Regions from separate parts of the Neoasaia chiangmaiensis genome, predicted to be linked through region 2. Evidence: predicted binding sites of a transcription regulator. Region 2 holds the regulator's gene; each other region holds the start of a gene.
The links. The regulator LexA, encoded in region 2, represses DNA repair genes until DNA is damaged. The targets are predictions, from matches to a motif close to TGTTCTANNTANGTTC.
Positions count from the first base shown of each region.

Region 1: A0U93_RS11775 (ImuA family protein) is a predicted target of LexA. The motif match lies at 2,264-2,279, and genes of this name have one in related genera.
Region 3: dinB (DNA polymerase IV) is a predicted target of LexA. The motif match lies at 2,705-2,720, and genes of this name have one in related genera.
Region 4: A0U93_RS10600 (LexA family protein) is a predicted target of LexA. The motif match lies at 2,251-2,266, and genes of this name have one in related genera.

Region 1 is NZ_CP014691.1:2,447,701-2,452,390, forward strand. Features, by position in the region: gene A0U93_RS11765 (error-prone DNA polymerase) at 1-20, opposite strand, end outside; gene A0U93_RS11770 (DUF6504 family protein) at 17-1,540, opposite strand; gene A0U93_RS11775 (ImuA family protein) at 1,455-2,219, opposite strand; gene A0U93_RS11780 (ATP-dependent helicase) at 2,376-4,478, shown strand; gene A0U93_RS11785 (SOS response-associated peptidase) at 4,491-4,690, shown strand, end outside.
Region 2 is NZ_CP014691.1:998,984-1,003,673, forward strand. Features, by position in the region: gene eno (phosphopyruvate hydratase) at 1-706, shown strand, start outside; gene A0U93_RS04765 (dimethylarginine dimethylaminohydrolase family protein) at 764-1,612, opposite strand; gene A0U93_RS04770 (FtsB family cell division protein) at 1,769-2,083, shown strand; gene rpmG (50S ribosomal protein L33) at 2,145-2,312, opposite strand; gene lexA (transcriptional repressor LexA) at 2,549-3,232, shown strand; gene A0U93_RS04785 (hypothetical protein) at 3,249-3,830, opposite strand; gene pgsA (CDP-diacylglycerol--glycerol-3-phosphate 3-phosphatidyltransferase) at 3,917-4,522, opposite strand; gene uvrC (excinuclease ABC subunit UvrC) at 4,607-4,690, opposite strand, start outside.
Region 3 is NZ_CP014691.1:1,473,440-1,478,129, reverse strand. Features, by position in the region: gene A0U93_RS07000 (ABC transporter permease subunit) at 1-983, opposite strand, end outside; gene A0U93_RS06995 (sugar ABC transporter ATP-binding protein) at 997-2,556, opposite strand; gene dinB (DNA polymerase IV) at 2,745-3,857, shown strand; gene A0U93_RS06985 (DUF2501 domain-containing protein) at 3,944-4,414, shown strand; gene A0U93_RS06980 (MFS transporter) at 4,539-4,690, shown strand, end outside.
Region 4 is NZ_CP014691.1:2,184,230-2,188,919, forward strand. Features, by position in the region: gene A0U93_RS10590 (hypothetical protein) at 1-417, opposite strand, end outside; gene A0U93_RS10595 (Y-family DNA polymerase) at 582-1,841, opposite strand; gene A0U93_RS10600 (LexA family protein) at 1,841-2,227, opposite strand; gene A0U93_RS10605 (DNA/RNA non-specific endonuclease) at 2,542-3,288, opposite strand; gene rfaE1 (D-glycero-beta-D-manno-heptose-7-phosphate kinase) at 3,294-4,690, opposite strand, start outside.

The DNA of each region.
Region 1 (4,690 bases), 1.4 Mb from region 2:
TGCGGTGCCGAGGTGCTCATCCGAAAATCCCGTGCAGAAACCAGCCCTGCGAGCCGGTCTCGCCGTGCTCACCATCACCGGCACGGTAAAGCCAGAACCGCTCGCCGCTCGTGTCCTCCACCCGGAAGTAATCGCGGGCGATGGTCAGCTCGGCGTCATTTTTCCACCACTCGCCAAAGACCCGCTCAGGCCCGTCAGCGCATTTCACTTTCCGCCGCACGCCCCGCCAGATGAAGAACAAGGGCGGCTGGTCCGGCAGTTCCGCCATGGCCTGCACCGGCTCAGGTCGTGCCAGCAGGCGGGTGGGACGTGGCCAATGCTCCGGCCAGTCCTTTGTCTCTTCAGGTGCAAGGGCAGGCACACGGCAGAAAGAGCGTTCGGGCAGGTCGCTTTCCACTGGGGCAAAGCGATAGAGCGCCTGTGTACCGACACGGTTGGCCAGTGTGTCGATCAGGTCGGACACATCGGCTTCTTCTTCGGCGATGAGCGAGGAGACGGTCTGGCGCCGATCCATGGGCTCCGCCAGAGAGGCGATTAGCACCATGCGCTCGATGCCGAAGCCCGGATTGATCGTTTCGATTTTCTCGCACAGCAGCCGCGTCAGGCGCTTCACATCGCGTACCGGCATGGCGGTCGCCACGCGGATCGCCTCGGTGCGGTTGTCCACCCGATGCAGCAGCAGATCAAGACGGCGCACGCCCTGTCCGCGCTCGTCCAGTCCCTGGCAGAGCAGCGGCACCAGCTTGCCGATATATTTGGCGATGGTTTCGGCGGCCCCGATCGGCTCGGCAAAATTACGGCTGACCTCGACCGGATCCACCGGGCGGACTGGCATGATAGCTTCCCCCATACGCCCGAACGCCTGATCCAGCCTACGGGCGACATCCGGTCCGAAACGCAGCGCCAGCGGTGCACGTGGCATGGCGGCCAGTGGTCCGATGCGGGATACGCCCAGCGTGGGCAGACCCTCAATGATAGGTGAGGGCAGGCGGAGTGCTTCAACGGGCAGATCTGCCAGAGCAGAGGTCGTTTTATCTGAAGGGACAACCGCAATCGCTAACCGGCCATAGCGAGCCAGTGCATGGGCCGCCCCCCAGGTGTCCGCCACCACAGCTTTTGCCCGAAAACCTGCGCCCGCCATGCGATGAACCATGTCCTTGAGCATGGGAAGTTCACCGCCGTGCAGGTGATCCGCCCCCGTCGTGTCCAGAACCAGCCCGTCCGGTGCATCGACGGCCACGATGGGCGCGATCCGGTGCTGGAACCACAGCGCCAGCTTTTCCAGCCCCAGACGGTCTCCCTCGGGATCGGCGTCCATCAGCACCAGATCGGGATACAGCGCCTGGGCCTTGGCGATTGGTGTGCCGGGACGCAGTCCCAGCTTGCGGGCGGCCAGATCGACCGACAGGACAACTCGTCGTCGTCCTTCACGCCCGGCCAGTGCGAGCGGCGTTTCAGGCGCGGGCGCGTCTGGTCCAAGTCGTTTCCTGATCCGGTCGGTCGGCCAGAGCGGCAGGTAAAGAGAGACGACCCTTGCCATCACAAGCCTCCACTTCAAAATCGGCACATTCGCCTGCGCGGGCACGGATCAGTTCCAGCAGCCAGCGAGAACGGCCTACACCGGGCACCGGCAACGGTAGGGAAGGCAGGACGGAGACCCGCCAGCGTGTCACACTGGCAGTCGGCTGGCCAAAATCCGCCGCATCCGTCTGTCGTCGCCAGCGGCGGATCGCGATGCCAAGCGAACCAGACGTTTCAGCCGCCAGTTGCAGGCGACGCGAGGCCGTCATGGACAGGCGGGATACTTCCGCGACAACAGCTCCGAGGCCGCCATGCCGCAGCCCTTCCTCGAAGCAGGCCAGCACATCGACTTCCGAACTGGCCTCGACATAGATCGTCCGCCGCGCAGAAAGCCCCACCTGTTTCAGGGAAGGGGCGAACACGTCCTGACGGGTGACGATCCAGAGCACCTTACCGCGCGTACGGGCGGCAATCCCGGCGCAGAACTGACCGGCGGCGGCACTGTGCAGAGCATCATTCCCGCCTCCTGCCACTTCATGCAACGCACCTAGCGCCAGACCGCCACCGGGCAGGCGACTGTCGATCTCGCGCACGCCAAAAGGCAGCACCGTGCGGCGTCGGTCGCAGTGCCCTTCGAGACGGCTGATCGCAGCCCGCAGCGTCTCCAGACCGGGTTTTTTCGCGGTTTCAGCAGTCATGTCACGGTTCTATGTCCCTTGTGCAGGTGCATTTCATGATTATATGTTCCTGATTTGTTCTAATTATGCTACGCAAGTCAATGCAAATTCGCTCCGTATCCGGCATGCTGGTGTTCGATGTCGGTTCGGTATCGTTGATGAAAGTGCGCTAAGGAATTGAATCCAGAACCTTCTCCCGCTTCGGGCAGCGACGATTATCTGTCCCGTCTGAATGATGCGCAGCGGCAGGCCGTCACGCACGGGACCGGGGTCTCGCCGGGCAGGGCGGATTCATCCCCGCTGCTGGTCATCGCCGGCGCCGGTTCGGGCAAGACCAACACACTGGCGCACCGGGTCGCGCATCTGATCGCCTCGGGTGCCGATCCGCGCCGCATCCTGCTGCTGACCTTCTCGCGGCGGGCCAGTGTCGAGATGACGCGACGGGTAGAGCGGATCTGCAAAACGGCGCTCGGCGACAAGGCCGGTCCTCTGGCCGATGCGCTGGCCTGGGCCGGGACGTTTCATGCCATCGGCGCCCGGCTGCTGCGGGAGTATGCGCAGCAGATTGGCATGGACCCGGCCTTCTCGATCCATGATCGGGAGGATTCCGCCGATCTGATGAATCTGATCAGGCATGATCTGGGGTTTTCCAAAACCGAGAAGCGTTTTCCCGGCAAGGGCACGTGCCTTGCCATCTACTCCCGTGTGGTCAATTCCGGCGCACCGCTCGCCGACGTGTTGTTGAAGCATTATCCGTGGTGCGCGGGCTGGGACGCGCAGCTCAAACAGCTCTTTGCAGGTTATGTTACGGCCAAGCAGGAACAGGGTGTGCTGGATTACGACGATCTGCTGCTGTGCTGGGCGCAGATGGTGAGCGATCCGGTGCTGGCCGCCGATATCGGCGGCAAATGGGATCATATGCTGGTCGACGAGTATCAGGACACCAACCGGCTGCAGGCGGAGATCCTGCTGGGCATGAAGCCCGACGGACGCGGACTGACGGTGGTGGGCGACGACGCGCAGAGCATATACGCTTTTCGGGCGGCGACCGTGCGCAACATCCTTGATTTCCCGGCGTCCTTCGATCCCCCGGCATGCGTCGTGACGCTGGACCGGAATTATCGCTCGACAAAGCCCATTCTGGATGCGGCCAACGCCGTCATTGGCGAAGCTGCCGAGCGGTTCACCAAGGATCTGTGGACCGAGCGACAGTCCGACGAACTTCCCAGGCTCGTGACAATCTGGGACGACACCGCCCAGGCGAACTATATCGCGGATCGTGTGCTGGAAGAGCGGGAGGCCGGCACGCCGATGAAGCAGCAGGCGGTGTTGTTCCGGGCCTCGCACCATAGCAGCACGCTGGAGGTGGAACTGACAAGGCGCAACATCCCGTTCGTGAAGTTCGGCGGCCTGAAGTTTCTCGACAGCGCCCATGTGAAGGACGTGCTGGCTCTGCTGCGCTTTGCCCAGAACCCGCGCGACCGCATCGCGGGCTTCCGGGTCCTGCAGCTTCTGCCGGGCGTGGGGCCGACCTCAGCTCGGCGCGTGCTGGACACGATGGGTGAGAGTGCCCATCCCTTCGAGGCATTGAAGGATCTGAAAGCCCCACCGCGCAGTGGCGAGGCCTGGACGGGTTTCGTGAACCTGCTGACAGCCCTTGGCAGTCATCAGGTCGGCTGGCCGGGCGAGATCGCGGTTGTGCGGTACTGGTATGAGCCGCATCTGGAGCGGCTGCATGAGGACGCCTCCACCCGTCTGGCGGACCTGGTGCAACTGGAGCAGATCGCCGGCGGTTATCCCTCACGTGAGAAATTCCTCACCGAACTGACACTCGACCCGCCGGATGCAACGTCCGATCAGGCTGGCGTGCCGTTGCTGGATGAGGATTATCTGATCCTCTCGACGATCCATTCCGCCAAGGGGCAGGAATGGAAGAACGTGTTCGTGATGAACGCCGTCGACGGCTGCATTCCGTCCGATCTGGCTACCGGCGAGCAGGATGACATCGAGGAGGAACGCCGGCTGCTCTATGTGGCTATGACACGGGCGAAGGACAGTCTCGATATCATGGTGCCGCAGCGTTTTTACGTGCATGGCCAGCACAGCCGGGGCGACCGGCATGTCTATGCTTCACGGAGCCGCTTCATCGACCGCGATATGCTGCCCCTGTTTCAGTCTGTATCCTGGCCCGTTGTGAAGCCAGAGGAGCAGGCCCGGCAGGAGGCGGTGCAGTCCGTGCGGATCGACATGGCCGCCCGTCTGCGCGGCATGTGGTCGTAAGGGAGCAGACAGATGTGCAATCTCTATTCCATGACTTCCAACCCACAGGCGATCAAGGACGTTGCAAAAGTCCTCGAGGATCGCACGGGGAATCTCCAGCCATTGCCCGAGATTTACCCGAACACGATGGCGCCGATTGTGCGGAATGGCACGAACGGTCGTGAACTGGTCATGGGCCGCTGGGGCATGCCGACACCGCCGGGATACCTGAA
Region 2 (4,690 bases):
CCTCGCCGCCGCTGGACACAACACCAATGTCGGCGATGAGGGCGGCTTCGCGCCGAACCTGAAATCGGCCGACGAAGCGCTGGGCTTCATCGCCAGGTCGGTGGAAGCCGCCGGCTATCGTCTGGGTGAGGACGTCACCTTCGCGCTCGATTGCGCCGCGACGGAGTTCTACAAGGACGGCCGCTATAAAATGGACGGCGAAGGCAAGGATCTCGATGCGGGCGGCATGGTCGCCTATCTCAGCGACCTCGCCGCCCGCTACCCGATCGTCTCGATCGAGGACGGTCTGGCGGAAGACGACTGGGAAGGCTGGGTGGAACTGACCCGCGCGCTCGGCAAGAAAATCCAGATCGTGGGCGACGACCTGTTCGTCACCAACACGGAGCGTTTGCGCCGCGGCATCGAGGAAGGCGCCGCCAATGCGCTCCTGGTGAAGGTCAACCAGATCGGCACCCTGACCGAGACGTTGCAGGCCATGGAAACCGCCCATCGCGTCGGTTATGCCTGTGTCATGAGCCATCGCTCGGGCGAGACGGAAGACTCGGTGATCGCCGACCTCGCGGTGGCGACGAACTGCGGTCAGATCAAGACCGGTTCGCTCTCGCGCTCCGACCGCACGGCGAAGTACAATCAGTTGATCCGTATCGAGAACGAACTCGCGACGGCCGCCCAGTATGCCGGTCGCACGATCCTGCGCCGCAACTGAACGATAACGCCGGCAGCAAAACAAAAAGGGGGAGCCGATCGGCTCCTCCTTTTTTATTCAACGCGTCACGTTATCGAGCCGCAACGTCATGCAATAAGCACCGCCGCCCGACAGCATGAAGGGCTGCAACGGCACGCCCGATACCGTGTATCCAAGCGCCGAGAGCCGCTCGACCAGCGAGGCCGGGGGCGCCGCCATGATGACCTGATCGTCGAAAGCAACGGCATTGACGCAGAAATGCCGCGCATCCTCCTCGGTGGCCACGATACGCTGCTCCGGCGGCACGATCGCCGCGATCCGCGCCTGCGTCTCGGCGGAGAATGCGGGCGGATAATAAAGAACCTCACCACGCGGCAGAACGTGGAAACAGGTATCGAGATGGTAGAAACGCTCCGTCACCAGCGGAAGGCGCTCGACCCGGATACCGAACGTCTCGGCAATGACCGCCACGCTCTCCTCGACCGATCTCTGCCCATAACCGACCCAGGCGAAACCCCGGCTTCGGTCCCACAGACAGTCCCCCGCGCCTTCCTGAAGAAGGCCGTCGGGCAGCGGCACAATCTCCGTCAGCGTGCCGTCGGCAACCATGTCCTCGAAAATTTTCTGGAAATATGGCTCCTCGCCACGTCGTTCGGAGAACCGGAAGCGTGCGGGCAGAACCCTGCCATCGAACACAATACCGGCATTGGCCGGGAACACCATGTCCGGCAGTCCCTCCTGACCGGACACAACCGTCACCTTCGCGCCGGCACGCTCCAGGGCGGCATGCAAGGCGTTGAAACCCCGTCGGGCACCCTGCGCGTTCTCGGCTGGATTACGGGCCCAAAGCTCAGGGTCCATCCAGGGATTGATGGCATAGGAAACATCGTAATGTCCGGGATCGACCAGCAGAAAATGGGGCCTCATTGACTATCCTTTGAGATGTTTTTGCTCATCATCCGATATCGACGCCCATGCGAGACATTCTTTGCGCCCACGGCATGGTTTGCGTTATGACATGAACAGGCGACCATTCGCCAATATCCGCCTGGTAGGAAAAGAGACCTCGTGAAAGTCGTCCGCATGTTTCGGCGCGCCGTGCGCGCGATCGTCCCCCCGGCCCTTTTCCTCGGCCTGACCGCCTATTTCGGCTGGAACGCCATGCAGGGCGACCATGGCATTCATGCCTATCACCAGCAGCTTCAGCTTCGGGAGCAGGCCCTCCAGGCCCAGCGCGACGCCAACGATGAACAGATCGTCTGGAAACGTCGCGTCGCCAGTCTGGACGAGCGGGCGCTCAACGCCGACATGCTGGACGAACGGGCGCGTGCCATGCTCAACCTTGCCCGCACCGGCGATCTCGTGATTCCCTACGGGCCGCACGACAAACTTTACTGACCCCGGACATAAAAAAAGCGGCCCCGAAGGACCGCCCTTTTCGGTTCCGCAAGCGCAGGGCTTACTTGATCTTCGCTTCGCGGAAAGCCACGTGCTTGCGCACGACCGGATCGTACTTGCGCACTTCCATCTTGCCCGTCGCCGAGCGGGCGTTCTTCTTCGTCACGTAGAAATAGCCCGTATCCGCCGTCGAAACGAGACGGATCTGAATGACGTTGGTCTTGGCCATGGGAACCTCGAAGCTGCTGATGTCGCTGCGCGCGACAGGGACGGCAGCGTTGATGAAAGTTGGGCGCAAAATGCTGATACAAGGGGCTCAGGTCAAGTCTTTCCGCACGCCATTGACCAGGAAAACGTCAAATTCGACCGGAAAATGACTTGCGAGGACCGAAACAGGAACCTATGTAGAACAAACCGGTTATTGACTGCCATTCCGACTCGGACCGGTTTGCCGCAGGAGCATCCATGCTGACCCGCAAACAGCACCAGTTGTTACTCTACATCGACGACCACCTCCGCCGTACCGGCTTTTCGCCCTCTTTCGACGAAATGAAGGATGCGCTGGAACTGCGCTCCAAATCCGGCATCCATCGTCTCATCTCCGCATTGGAAGAGCGGGGTTTCCTGCGCCGCCATCATCATCGTGCCCGCGCGCTGGAAGTCGTACGCCTGCCCAATACCGAGACGGCAGCTTTTACGCCTAACGTCATTCAGGGGGACTTCTCCGCCCGTCTCAGCGGCGTGGCCAACGACGGCGTCGCCCCCACAGTGTCCCTTCCCCTCTACGGCAAGATCGCAGCCGGCCTGCCGATCGAGGCACTCCGCGACAACGGGACACAGATCCAGGTCCCCAGCACACTGGTCGGCCACGGAGAGCATTATGCCCTTGAGGTTTCCGGTGATTCGATGATCGAGGCCGGAATCCTCAATGGCGACACCGTCATCATCCGCCGTGACGACACGGCCGAGAACGGCCAGATCGTCGTCGCCCTGATCGATGGTGAGGAAGTGACGTTGAAGCGCCTGCGCCGCCGCGGTAACGCCATCGCACTGGAACCTGCCAACGCCGCCTACGAGACGCGTATCGTGCCCGCCGATCGCATCCGCATTCAGGGCCGCCTCATTGGCCTGTTCCGTCATTACGAGTGAATGCTGGCGCCGCGGCTCAGTGCTGCGGCGCTGCTCCATCCTTGCGAACCGAAACAGTACCGTCCGGCGCGATGAATGTACTCGTGCCGTCGCCATTGGGGATGACGATCGTATCCTTCCGCGGCGTGGCGCCGTAATGCCGGGCATTGTCCGGCACGGTAGATGGCAACTCCGGCGTTGACGGTATGCCCGCGCCGGAAAAGTCATGCACGCCATGGCGCATGTCGTCGGTCTCACCAGCGCTGATCGACTTTCCTTCCGGCATCTGCTGTCCGTCCTGCCCCAGCGACCCGCCTTCCGTCATGTTGCCGTAATATGTATTGGGATCGCCGAGCGACGCGGCGATGCCGCCATGGCTGTTTTCGACGTCACGCAATGTCGGCAGCGGCTGCGGTGCCCCAGGCCAGATATTGCCGGGCTGCGCCAGTATCGGCATCGCCTGAACATCATGACCACGTGCCCGTTCGAGATTTTCCGAGTCGCCGCTCGGCCCATTCGGGTTCTCGCCAGGCAATGTTGCCGTATCGTGAAGGAATTTGCCGAAACCGGAACATCCGCTCAAAACGATAGGCAGTATCAGCAGAGCGGCTTTCCGCATGTCATGCTCCCACTATTTGCAGTCATTTACTTACCGGCACAATTCGCCGGGCGCCAGAGAGCAGTAACAACAATCATTGCAAACAGTCAGGGTGCAGGCTTTGCGGCTGTTGTCTGCCGGACGCGTCCCGTCATCCGCGCAACACCGGCCGTCAGATAGCCCCAGCCACTCACCAGTGTCGGCCCAACGGAAATCCACAACAACACGCCACCGATCGTGCTGACCGGCAGGAACGAAAGGCCAATCAGTCGCCCGGTGGAATCGCCCGCCAGCAGGAAGCCGATCGCCACCATCTGAATGCCGGTCTTCCATTTCGCCAGACGCGTGGACGGTAACGTCGCCCGTTGCGACGCCATATATTCCCGAAGACCGCTCACCAGTATCTCACGCAGCATGATGACGATGGCCGCGAACAGCGAGCCCGCCGCCAGCCTTCCGTAACCGGCAAGCGTGAGCAGAAGCGCACCGACCAGCAACTTGTCGGCAATCGGGTCCATCATGCGGCCAAGATCGGAATTCTGGTGCCAGCGCCGGGCCAGCATACCATCGAGATAATCCGTGATGCAGGCCGCGATATAAATCAGGCAGGCCGCCAGATCCGCAACCGGCTGCCGAATCGCCACAAGCGCCACCAGGATCGGGATGGCGGCAATGCGAAGAAGTGTCAGAACATTCGGCAAGTCCGTCAGCATGGTTCGATCCTAACGCATAACCCTACCGTCGGATACCACGGATCGCCGGGCCGATACCCTTTCGGCAGGCATCACTTTTTTTCTTCATGCTTCAGCACCGCGCGTCCATTCCGGATGAAAATGGCCATAAATCGTGCGTGCCGTCTCGGAATTGATGCCCGCCACATC
Region 3 (4,690 bases), 470 kb from region 2:
ACGGCGATGATGATGACCAGTCCCTTGATGATGAACTGCCAGATGTCGGAGACGCCGATGAGGATCAGACCGTTGGAGAGCACGGCGATCATCAGCCCGCCGACCAGCGTGCCCCAGATGGAGCCGACGCCGCCGACGAACGATGTGCCGCCCAGGATGACGGCTGCGATCGCATCCAGTTCGTAGGACTGGCCGAGTTGCAGACCGTTGGCGGCATAGAGCCGTGCGGAGGACATGACGCCGCCCAGGCCTGCCAGCAGGCCGGAGAGCGCATAGACGAACATCAGCACCGCGCCGACCCGGATGCCGGCGAGGCGTGCCGCGGCGGGATTGCCGCCGATGGCATAGATATGCACGCCCAGCACGGTGCGCCGCAGGATGAACCAGCTGGCGACGATGACGGCGAGGGCGATGACGGCGAGCCAGGGGATGACCAGCGTGGACGACAGCGGAATGCCGTCATTGCCGATCCACGCGAAGGACAGGGACGGATTGAAGATCGTGCGGTCCTCGCCCATCAGGCGTGCCAGGCCGCGCACGGCGGTCAGGGTGCCGAGGGTGACGATGAAAGGCGGGATCTTGAGGCCCGAGATGAGTCCGCCGTTGAACAGGCCGACCAGAAGGCCCGCGCCGAGGCAGGTCGGGATGGCGAGCCAGCCCAGGCCGGGCAGCAGCGAGACCATGAGGCCGCACATGGCGGAGAAGGCCAGTGTCGACCCGACGGACAGGTCGATGCCGCCGGTCAGGATGACGAAAGTCATGCCCGCTGACAGCACGACGTTGATCGAGGCCTGTTGCGCGACGATGGAGATGTTCTGGCCGCTCAGGAAGCGATGGCCGCCGAACACATGGAAGCCGATTGCCAGCAGGATGAGCACCGGCAGCATTCCGGCGGCCTGCAAGGCGCTGCGCAAGCGTTCGGAATGGCGGATCGAGGATGCGGATTCCGTGGGAGGAACCGTCGGGTTGAGGGTATTGGACATGACGGATTGCTCCTTAGGCCGCGATGGTTTGGGTGCTGATGCCCGCGGCATAGGCCATGATGGCCTCCTGGGTGATTTCGGGGGCGTCCGGGCCGCCGACTTCACCGGTGATGACGCCTTCGCGCATGACCAGAACGCGGTCGCACACGCCGACGATTTCCGGCATTTCGCTGGAGATGACGATGATGCCGAGGCCCTTGGCGGCCAGGTCGCCGATGATGCGGTAGATTTCGGATTTCGCGCCGATATCGACGCCACGCGTGGGCTCGTCGAGAATCAGCACTTTCGGTCCGGTTTCCAGCAGGCGACCGAGCAGAACCTTCTGCTGGTTGCCGCCGGACAGGCCGCCGACGGAAACCAGCGTGTTGGCGGCGCGCACCTTCAGCGAGGAAAAGGCGCCGCTGGCGCGGCTTTTGCCCCGGGCGCGATCCAGCACGCCGCCATGCGCGTCCCGACCGATGACGCCAAGATTGAGATTGCTGGCGCAGGACATGTCCAGGAACAGGCCGAGTGCCTTGCGGTCCTCGGTCAGATAGGCGATGCCCGCGTCCAGCGCTTCCCGCGGGGACTTGATGTCCAGCGGCTTGCCGTCGAGCGTGATGCGGCCGTTGAGGTGCGGGTCTGCCCCGTAGATCAGGCGTGCCAGTTCCGTGCGGCCCGCGCCGACGAGGCCGGCGATACCGAGGACCTCGCCACGATGCAGCGTGAAGCTGGCCGGCTTGACGCGGGCGCCGTCGGTCAGGCCGTCGACTTCCAGAACAGTCTCGCCGAAGACCGGTTTTTCGTAACGGTTCTTGACATAGAAGCCCGACAGGTCACGCCCGACCATCATGCGGACGATCGCGGCGGAACTGATCTCCTGCTTTTCGAGCGTGCCGACATAGGTGCCGTCGCGCAGCACCGCGACGCGATCGGCCAGTTCATCGATTTCGGCCATGCGATGGCTGATGTAGATGAGGGCGATGCCGTCCGAACGCAGTTGGCGGATGAGGGCGAAAAGCCGTTCCGTTTCGCGGGCCGAAAGGGCGGTTGTCGGTTCGTCCAGCACGAGGATGCGGGCCTGGCGGTGCAGGGCGCGGGCAATCTCGACAAGCTGCTGTTCCGCGACCGAAAGGGTGCCGACCAGCGTTTCGGGCCTGAAGGGTGTGCCGAGGCGCTCCAGCAGGGGGCGGCAGGCCTCGCTCATCGCGGCTCGATCGATCATGCCGCCGCGCCGCAGTTCCGCGCCGAGATGGATGTTCTCCGCCACTGTCAGGTTCGGCGCCAGGGCCAGCTCCTGATAGATGATGGCGATTCCCGCATCGCGCGCGGCAGCGGGGCTGCCCATGCGGGCGGGCTTGCCATCGATCCGGATTTCTCCGCCGGCATCGGCCACATAGGCGCCGGAGAGGATTTTCATCAGCGTCGACTTGCCAGCGCCGTTTTCGCCCATGAGGGCGAGAACCTCGCCGCCGTAGGCTGACAGGGAGACGTTCTGCAATGCCTTGACGCCGGGGAAAGTCTTGGAAATGCGGATCATTTCCAGAATCGGCGCATCCGGGCGTTCAGGCGACGTCGGAGACTCAAAACTCATTGCTGATCGTCTTCACTACCTAGGCCGGGGCCTTATGGCGGCGATTCGAATCGAAATGCCGCTATCCCTTACATTTCTTAAAGCATAACTACAGATTACTTCCATGTCATATTCCCGTGTGTAGGCAGAACAAGGACTTGGCGGCAATCGATCTTGTTTTGTTCCTGTGATGCAGGCAGAATGCCAGCATGAGCGCCGATCCGAACGAGCGGACGATCCGTCGCATACTGCATATCGACATGGACGCGTTTTACGCCTCCGTGGAGCAGCGCGACGACCCGAGCCTGAGGGGGAAGCCGCTGGCCGTCGGGCGCGGCGCGGCGCGGGGCGTCGTGGCGGCTGCCAGCTATGAGGCTCGCCGCTTCGGCGTGCGTTCGGCCATGCCGTCGGGAACTGCGACGCGACGCTGCCCGTCGCTGATTTTCGTGCCGCCGCGCTTCGAGGTCTATCGTGCGGTTTCGGCACAGATTCATGAGATATTCGGGCGCTATACGGCGATCATTCAGCCGTTGTCGCTGGATGAGGCCTATCTGGATGTCACGCACGCCGTGGCGACATATGGCTCGGCGACGGCCATTGCCGAGCGTATCCGCGCTGATATCCGCCGCGAGACGGGACTGACGGCCTCGGCGGGCGTGTCGTACAATCGCTTTCTGGCCAAGCTGGCGTCGGATCAGAACAAGCCGGACGGGCTGTTCGTCATTACGCCGCGGATGGGGCCCGATTTCGCGGCCTCCCTCGCCGTCGAGCGCTTTCACGGCATCGGCCCGTCGACGGCGGCGAGGATGCACCGGCTGGGCATTCGCACCGGCATGGATTTGCGCGCCTGGCGCATCGAGGATCTTCGTGGACATTTCGGCAAGGCGGCGGCGTTCTATTACGGTATCGCCCGCGGGATCGACGAACGCCCGGTCGAGGCGACGCGCGTCCGGAAGTCGATCGGCACCGAAACGACGTTTTTGCAGGATGTACATGATCCGGCGGAAGCGGCGGCGGCGTTGGCCCGGATTGCCGCCAAGTTGTGGGACGCCTGCGACAAGCGCGGCGTCAGCGGTCGGACCGTGACGTTGAAAGTCAAATACGCCGACTTCCGCCAGATCACCCGGTCGCGCTCGCAGATCAGGCTTGTGGCGAACGAGCGCAACCTGCTGGAACAGGGGCTGCTGGCCATGCAGCCCATCTTTCCGGTGGAACGCGGGGTGCGTTTGCTGGGCCTGACATTGTCGGCCCTGGCGGCGTGCGAAGCCGATGAGGGGCAGAAGGGGTTGTTCGACGAGACGGCCTCAACCGTCCCGAGATAACACGAATTTTTTTGGGCTTTTTTCGACGACTTTTTCCAGCATCTCGCGTTGGTCGGATACAGGCTTCATATCGCGAGGAATTTTTGATGTTTCGCTCTACGCTGCCCATGTCCAGCATGCTCGCGGGCGCGGCGATCGCCGTTGCCGTCACATTGGCGGGCTGCGCGTCCAATGGCGCGGGAACGATGTCCAGTCCCCTGACGCAGGCGGCCATGACATCCGCGGCGCAAAGTTCGGCGCAGAATGCGCTGGGTGGCATGATCGGCAATATGGGTGTCGGGAGCCTGAACCAGACCAGCGCAGGCAATGTCGCTGGCGTGCTGAACTATTGCCTGAGCAATAACCTTGCGACGACGACTCCGACAGCCACGTCGGCACTCGGCAAGTTGCAGACGCAACCGGGTGTCGCTGGGACGCCGGATTTCCAGTCGGGCTCTCAGGGGCAGTTGATGACGGGCATGAGCAATCCGATTTCGGTCTCGTCCCTGACGGACCCGCTCAAGCAGCGTGTTTGCAATATGGTCATCTCCCGCGCGCAATCGCTCGTCGGCCTCTGATCCTTAATTCGTGACCCGGCAGGCCTGCGCCGTGGCGTGACGCTGCGGCGCAATTTTTCTATCACTGGAAGTGGTGGCATTGCGGGAATGCTCGCCATGTCTGACTTCGAGGAGCATTGATTATATGAGCGCGGCGCAGAATGCGACGGCGGCTTCGCCGACGCGGCTTATCCTCGCCGTGGTTGTTTTCAATCTGATCGTCTATCTCGATATCGGCTTGCCGATGGCCGTCATACCGGTCGTCGTGCATCGCGTGCTGCACTTCAATACCGTGCT
Region 4 (4,690 bases), 1.2 Mb from region 2:
CATACTGGTGCCGTAGTGCTCGCAATCCTCGACTGAATACGGTGGGTCAGCCAACACGATATCGTATTGGTCGAGCGGAACAGTCAGGAGTGTCTGCGCGTCATCTAGGTAAGTGGGCGAGACAGCGGGATTGATATCCACTGTATCGCCGGGGAACGTCACCAGATCGACTTTCCCGCTGAAAACGTGCAGGGCGCGCTTCTTGTCAGGGAACAGAGCCTTGATTCGTCGCAGATAGGTTGCCGGATAACCACCGTAATAGGTAGATTTTACCCTATAGTCGTTGCCCATGATCCAAGTTCCGACGACGCGGCCATCTTCTCCCATGAACAGATTGCGAGGAAATCCCGTCGCTTTGACGTAATGATCAATTCGACTTTCCCAAGAGAGTGTCGGGGAGGATGGCATGTAATTCATGCTGCGAATCTAGTACGTCGAAAAACGAATGGATAGGGGCCGTGCATCAGTCATGCAGCTTCTGCCATGTACTGCATGCAGATCAAACTGGCATGCCGATTCCTTTGTATCGCTATGTTGGCTGTCAGTTCGGCACGCCTTACTATTTTCAACTCACCTAGATTCTACCAACTCCGAACCCCCACGATCTCACTCAACCTCGTCGTATAGCGCGCCGACAGCAATGCCTGGCGCGTTTCCCACGTCTGCTGAATGCCCGTCGAGGCGGTCCTTACCATGCCGCGACCGTAGCGGGCGTTGATTATGTCCATCGCTGCCATCACGCGTTCGGACATCTCCGGGTTCTGGCTGGCAAACATGACGGCCTGCATGCCGGCCGGCGACAGGTCGGTCAGGATTACGCCCGCCTTGAAGTAGCGGTGTCCCGGTCGCCATAGCTTTGCGAGCAGGCGCGTCGCACGCTTCACCAGCGCCCGCGTATCATTGGTTGGTTCGATCGCGGATGAATGTTGGTTGGAATACCAGGGATCGCCGTTGTGAGGGTTGGTCTGCAAAAACACCGACATATGCCCGGCATAGAGCCCATCTGATCGAAGCTTCTCCGCCGCGCGCGATGCATAATGCGCCACAGCCTCGCGCATGTCCGACCATTCCATCACCAGGCGCCCGAAGGTGCGTGTCGCGGCCACACTCTTGCGGGCTGACGCGACGTCGGACAGTGGAAGGCACGATTGCCCACGCAGTTCGGCCTGGATGCGACCGCCCACGACCGTCAGCATGTCACGCGTCTTGCGTGGATCCATCGCAATGAAATCGGCAATCGTCTGGATGCCCTCCCGGCGCAGTTTCTCTACTGTCTGGCGCCCGATACCCCAGACGTCGCCGATCTCCGTCCGGGCATACCAGACCGCGCGGACCGCCGGGTCGGTGAGGTCGCAGAGCCCGTCCAGTTCGGCATGATCCTTGGCGAGGCCATTCGCCAGTTTGGCAATTGTCTTCGTCGGGCCCCAGCCGACGCAGGTGGGAATCTTCGCCTCATGCAATACGGCCTGTTGAATCCGGCGGCTCAGGCCATGCAGATCAGCACCCATGCCGGTGTAGTCGAGGAACATCTCATCAATCGAGTAAGGCTCGACCCGTGGCACATGCCCGCTCAGGACCTGAAACATGCGACGGCTCATATCGGCATAGAGCGCGTAGTTGCTCGAATACCAGACCACGGGCTTCGTCTCCGGGCGCTTGCGGGCCATATGCCACGGGTCGCCCATCTTGATGCCGATCAGCTTGGCCTCGCGCGTGCGGGCAATGGCGCAACCGTCGTTGTTGCTGAGCACGACGACCGGCAGGCGGCGCAGGCGCGGCTCGAAAGCGCGCTGACAGGAGCAGTAGAAGCTATTGCCGTCGATGAGCGCGAAGAGAGGCATTAGACATCGGTGCGGACAAGGCCGGACACAACCGCCCAGATTGAGACGTCTGTCGCCTCGTCCACGGCAATATCGGCACTGCCCGGCGTCGAGGTGCGCAGCCACCATTCGCCGTTGCGCTGGGTCAGTTCGCAGACGCGCAGTTCGTCGCCGACACTGGCAACGACCACGACGCCGGGACGAGGGGCAATCGCTGCATCGACCACAAGGATATCGCCATGCCGGATCGACCGGTTGAGCAAGACATCGCCCTCAACGCGGACCGGGTAGCGGCTGGGTCGGCGCAGATCCAGCGCCTCGCTCATCAGGTCGATCGTCCCTTCAATGTCGTCCGCCGCCGGTGACGCGAATCCCGTCGTCCTGTCGCCCTGATATGCCATGCTCATCGTTGTTGCCTCCCTCAGTGCGGGAACATAACGAGAACATGGCAGCGTGTGTCAAGCTGGTTGTTGTTTATCTGTTTGGCATTTGGCCACCAGCTACTGGAGGAACTCAAGCTATGGGGAAGGATTTTTATCTGCAAACCTCGCCCTTAGATCAAGCAATCCAGCGAGTCGTTTTGCGCAGTTTATTGCCAACGACTCGCTGAAATCTTAGGAAAACCTGGCTCCTTCTAAGCTGTGGGTCGCTGGTTCGAATCCAGCAGGGCGCGCCAGATTCTCCCGATGATAAAATTTCCTCACGACTCGCCTTTGTCGCATCAGCGCGTCGTTTCCTTCGTCCATGCGGCAATCGACAGGCGATGCGTTCGTGCCGATGACGGTGCGCCGGGGAAGGGGTCGATGCCCGTCACGCGATACAGGGCGGCAAGATCGACCTGATCGCAGGTCGGGTGCGTCGTGTTCTTGCAGACGATGACGCCGATGGCGTTCGCCGCCGGGTCGTAGGCGGCCTTCCAGACGGAGGACGGCACGCGCACGTCGTCGATGCCGATCGTGCCGCGATCTTCCCGGAAGGCAGGGCCGGTCACGACATAGATTTCACCGTCGCGCAGTGCCTGCTGTCGCACGGCGTGTTCGATATGATCCCATGCGCCGGAATTCAGTCGTGCGGATTGCGGCACGATGTTCGATAGGGCGTAGGTTTCGGCCCGTGCCTTCGGGTCCGGCATGTCGCCGCTCGGCGTCATGTGACCGCGTGACCAGCCGGAACGCTTGTAGTCGGCCAGTGTGGCGCGCGCCGCCATCGGCAGGCGGTCGTCGGGGTGGAAATCGTCTCGCCCATGCAGTGCGGTCGCGGCGCGCACGCTGGCGCGTGTCAGATGTTCGGCGGACCAGATCGGGTCGCGCGTCTCGGGCGAGACCTGAACGGCATAGGCGTGGTTGCAGAAGATCGGGCCGTCCTGCGCGACGCTCGGCAACCGGTCGGCAGGGCCGATGCCGGGACAACCTGCCGCCACGGCACCGAAAGGCATGACCGCCAATAGGAACACGAGACGTGACAGCATGCGGTCTAGCGACCGGCCCTGGTTAACATGGCGGTCGTCGAGCGCCCGGGCGTGAGCGTTGCCAGCAGGACCCTGCCGCCATGCGCCTCGACCACATCGGCGCCCACGACCTGATCGCGCGTGTAATCCGCGCCCTTCACCAGCACATCGGGCAACAGGCGTTGGATCAACGCAAGCGGTGTGTCCTCGTCGAACGCCGTCACGGCGTCCACATGGCGTAATGCGCCAATCACGGCCGCACGATCCGCCAACGGGTTGACCGGCCGGCTCGGGCCTTTCAGGCGCTGGACGCTGGCATCGGTGTTCAGCGCCACGATCAGGCGGTCACACGCAGCGCGGGCTTGCGTGAGCAGGGCGATATGGCCCGGATGCAGCAGATCGAAGCAGCCATTGGCAAAGCCGATCCGCAGGCCCTGCGCCCGCCATCGCTCCGCCAGTGCCGATGCGCCCTCGCGGTCCAGAAGGGGGCAATCGACCGGCGCCACACCATCGGCCGTGGTGTCCAGTTGGGCTTCGAGTTCGGCGGTGACCTCCTGAATGTCCGCCGTCGCGGTGCCGAGCTTGCCGACCACCACGCCCGCGGCGGCATTGGCGATATGCATGGCCTGCTCCAGTGAGGAGCCGGCGGCATGGGCCAGGGCCATGGTGGCGATCACCGTATCGCCCGCGCCGGAGACATCGAACACCTCGCGTGCCCGGCTCGGCACCGCACGGATGGGCGCCGCGCCTTCCACCAGGGCCATGCCGCGTTCCGAGCGTGTCGCCAGGATGGCGTCGGCGCCAGCCTGCGCCATGAGAAAACGCGCGGCCTGCTCGACCGCGTCGAGTGTCTCGGTGGGGAAACCGGCGGCCTGTCCGAGTTCGCGGGCGTTGGGCGTGATGCAGGTCGCGCCGTGGTAGCGTGTGAAATCCAGCGATTTCGGATCGACGAAGACGGGCGTTCCGCGTTGGCGCGCGGCGTCGATGACGACCGACAGGATATCGGGGTGGCACACGCCCTTGCCGTAATCGGAGACGATCACCGCCTGCGCCTCCGGCAGGGCTTGCAATGCCGCTTCGCGCAGCGCGGCCAGTTCCGGCGTGGTCAGCGGTGTCAGACTTTCCTCATCCGCGCGAATGACCTGCTGGTTGGCGGCGATGAAGCGTGTCTTGCAGGTGGTCGGCCGCGTGGCGCTGACGGTTGCGCGGTTCTCGATGCGTGCGGTTTCCGCCAGTAGTTGCCGCAATGCATGGCCCGGCGCGTCGTCGCCGGTCAGGCCGAGCAGGATCGCCCGACCGCCGAGGCTGCGGATGTTGTTGGCGACATTGCCGACGCCACCCGCCATCTCCCGCGTGCGCGTCAGGCGCAATACCGGCACGGGCGCTTCGGGCGAGATGCGTTCCATCGCGCCGTAGATGAAGC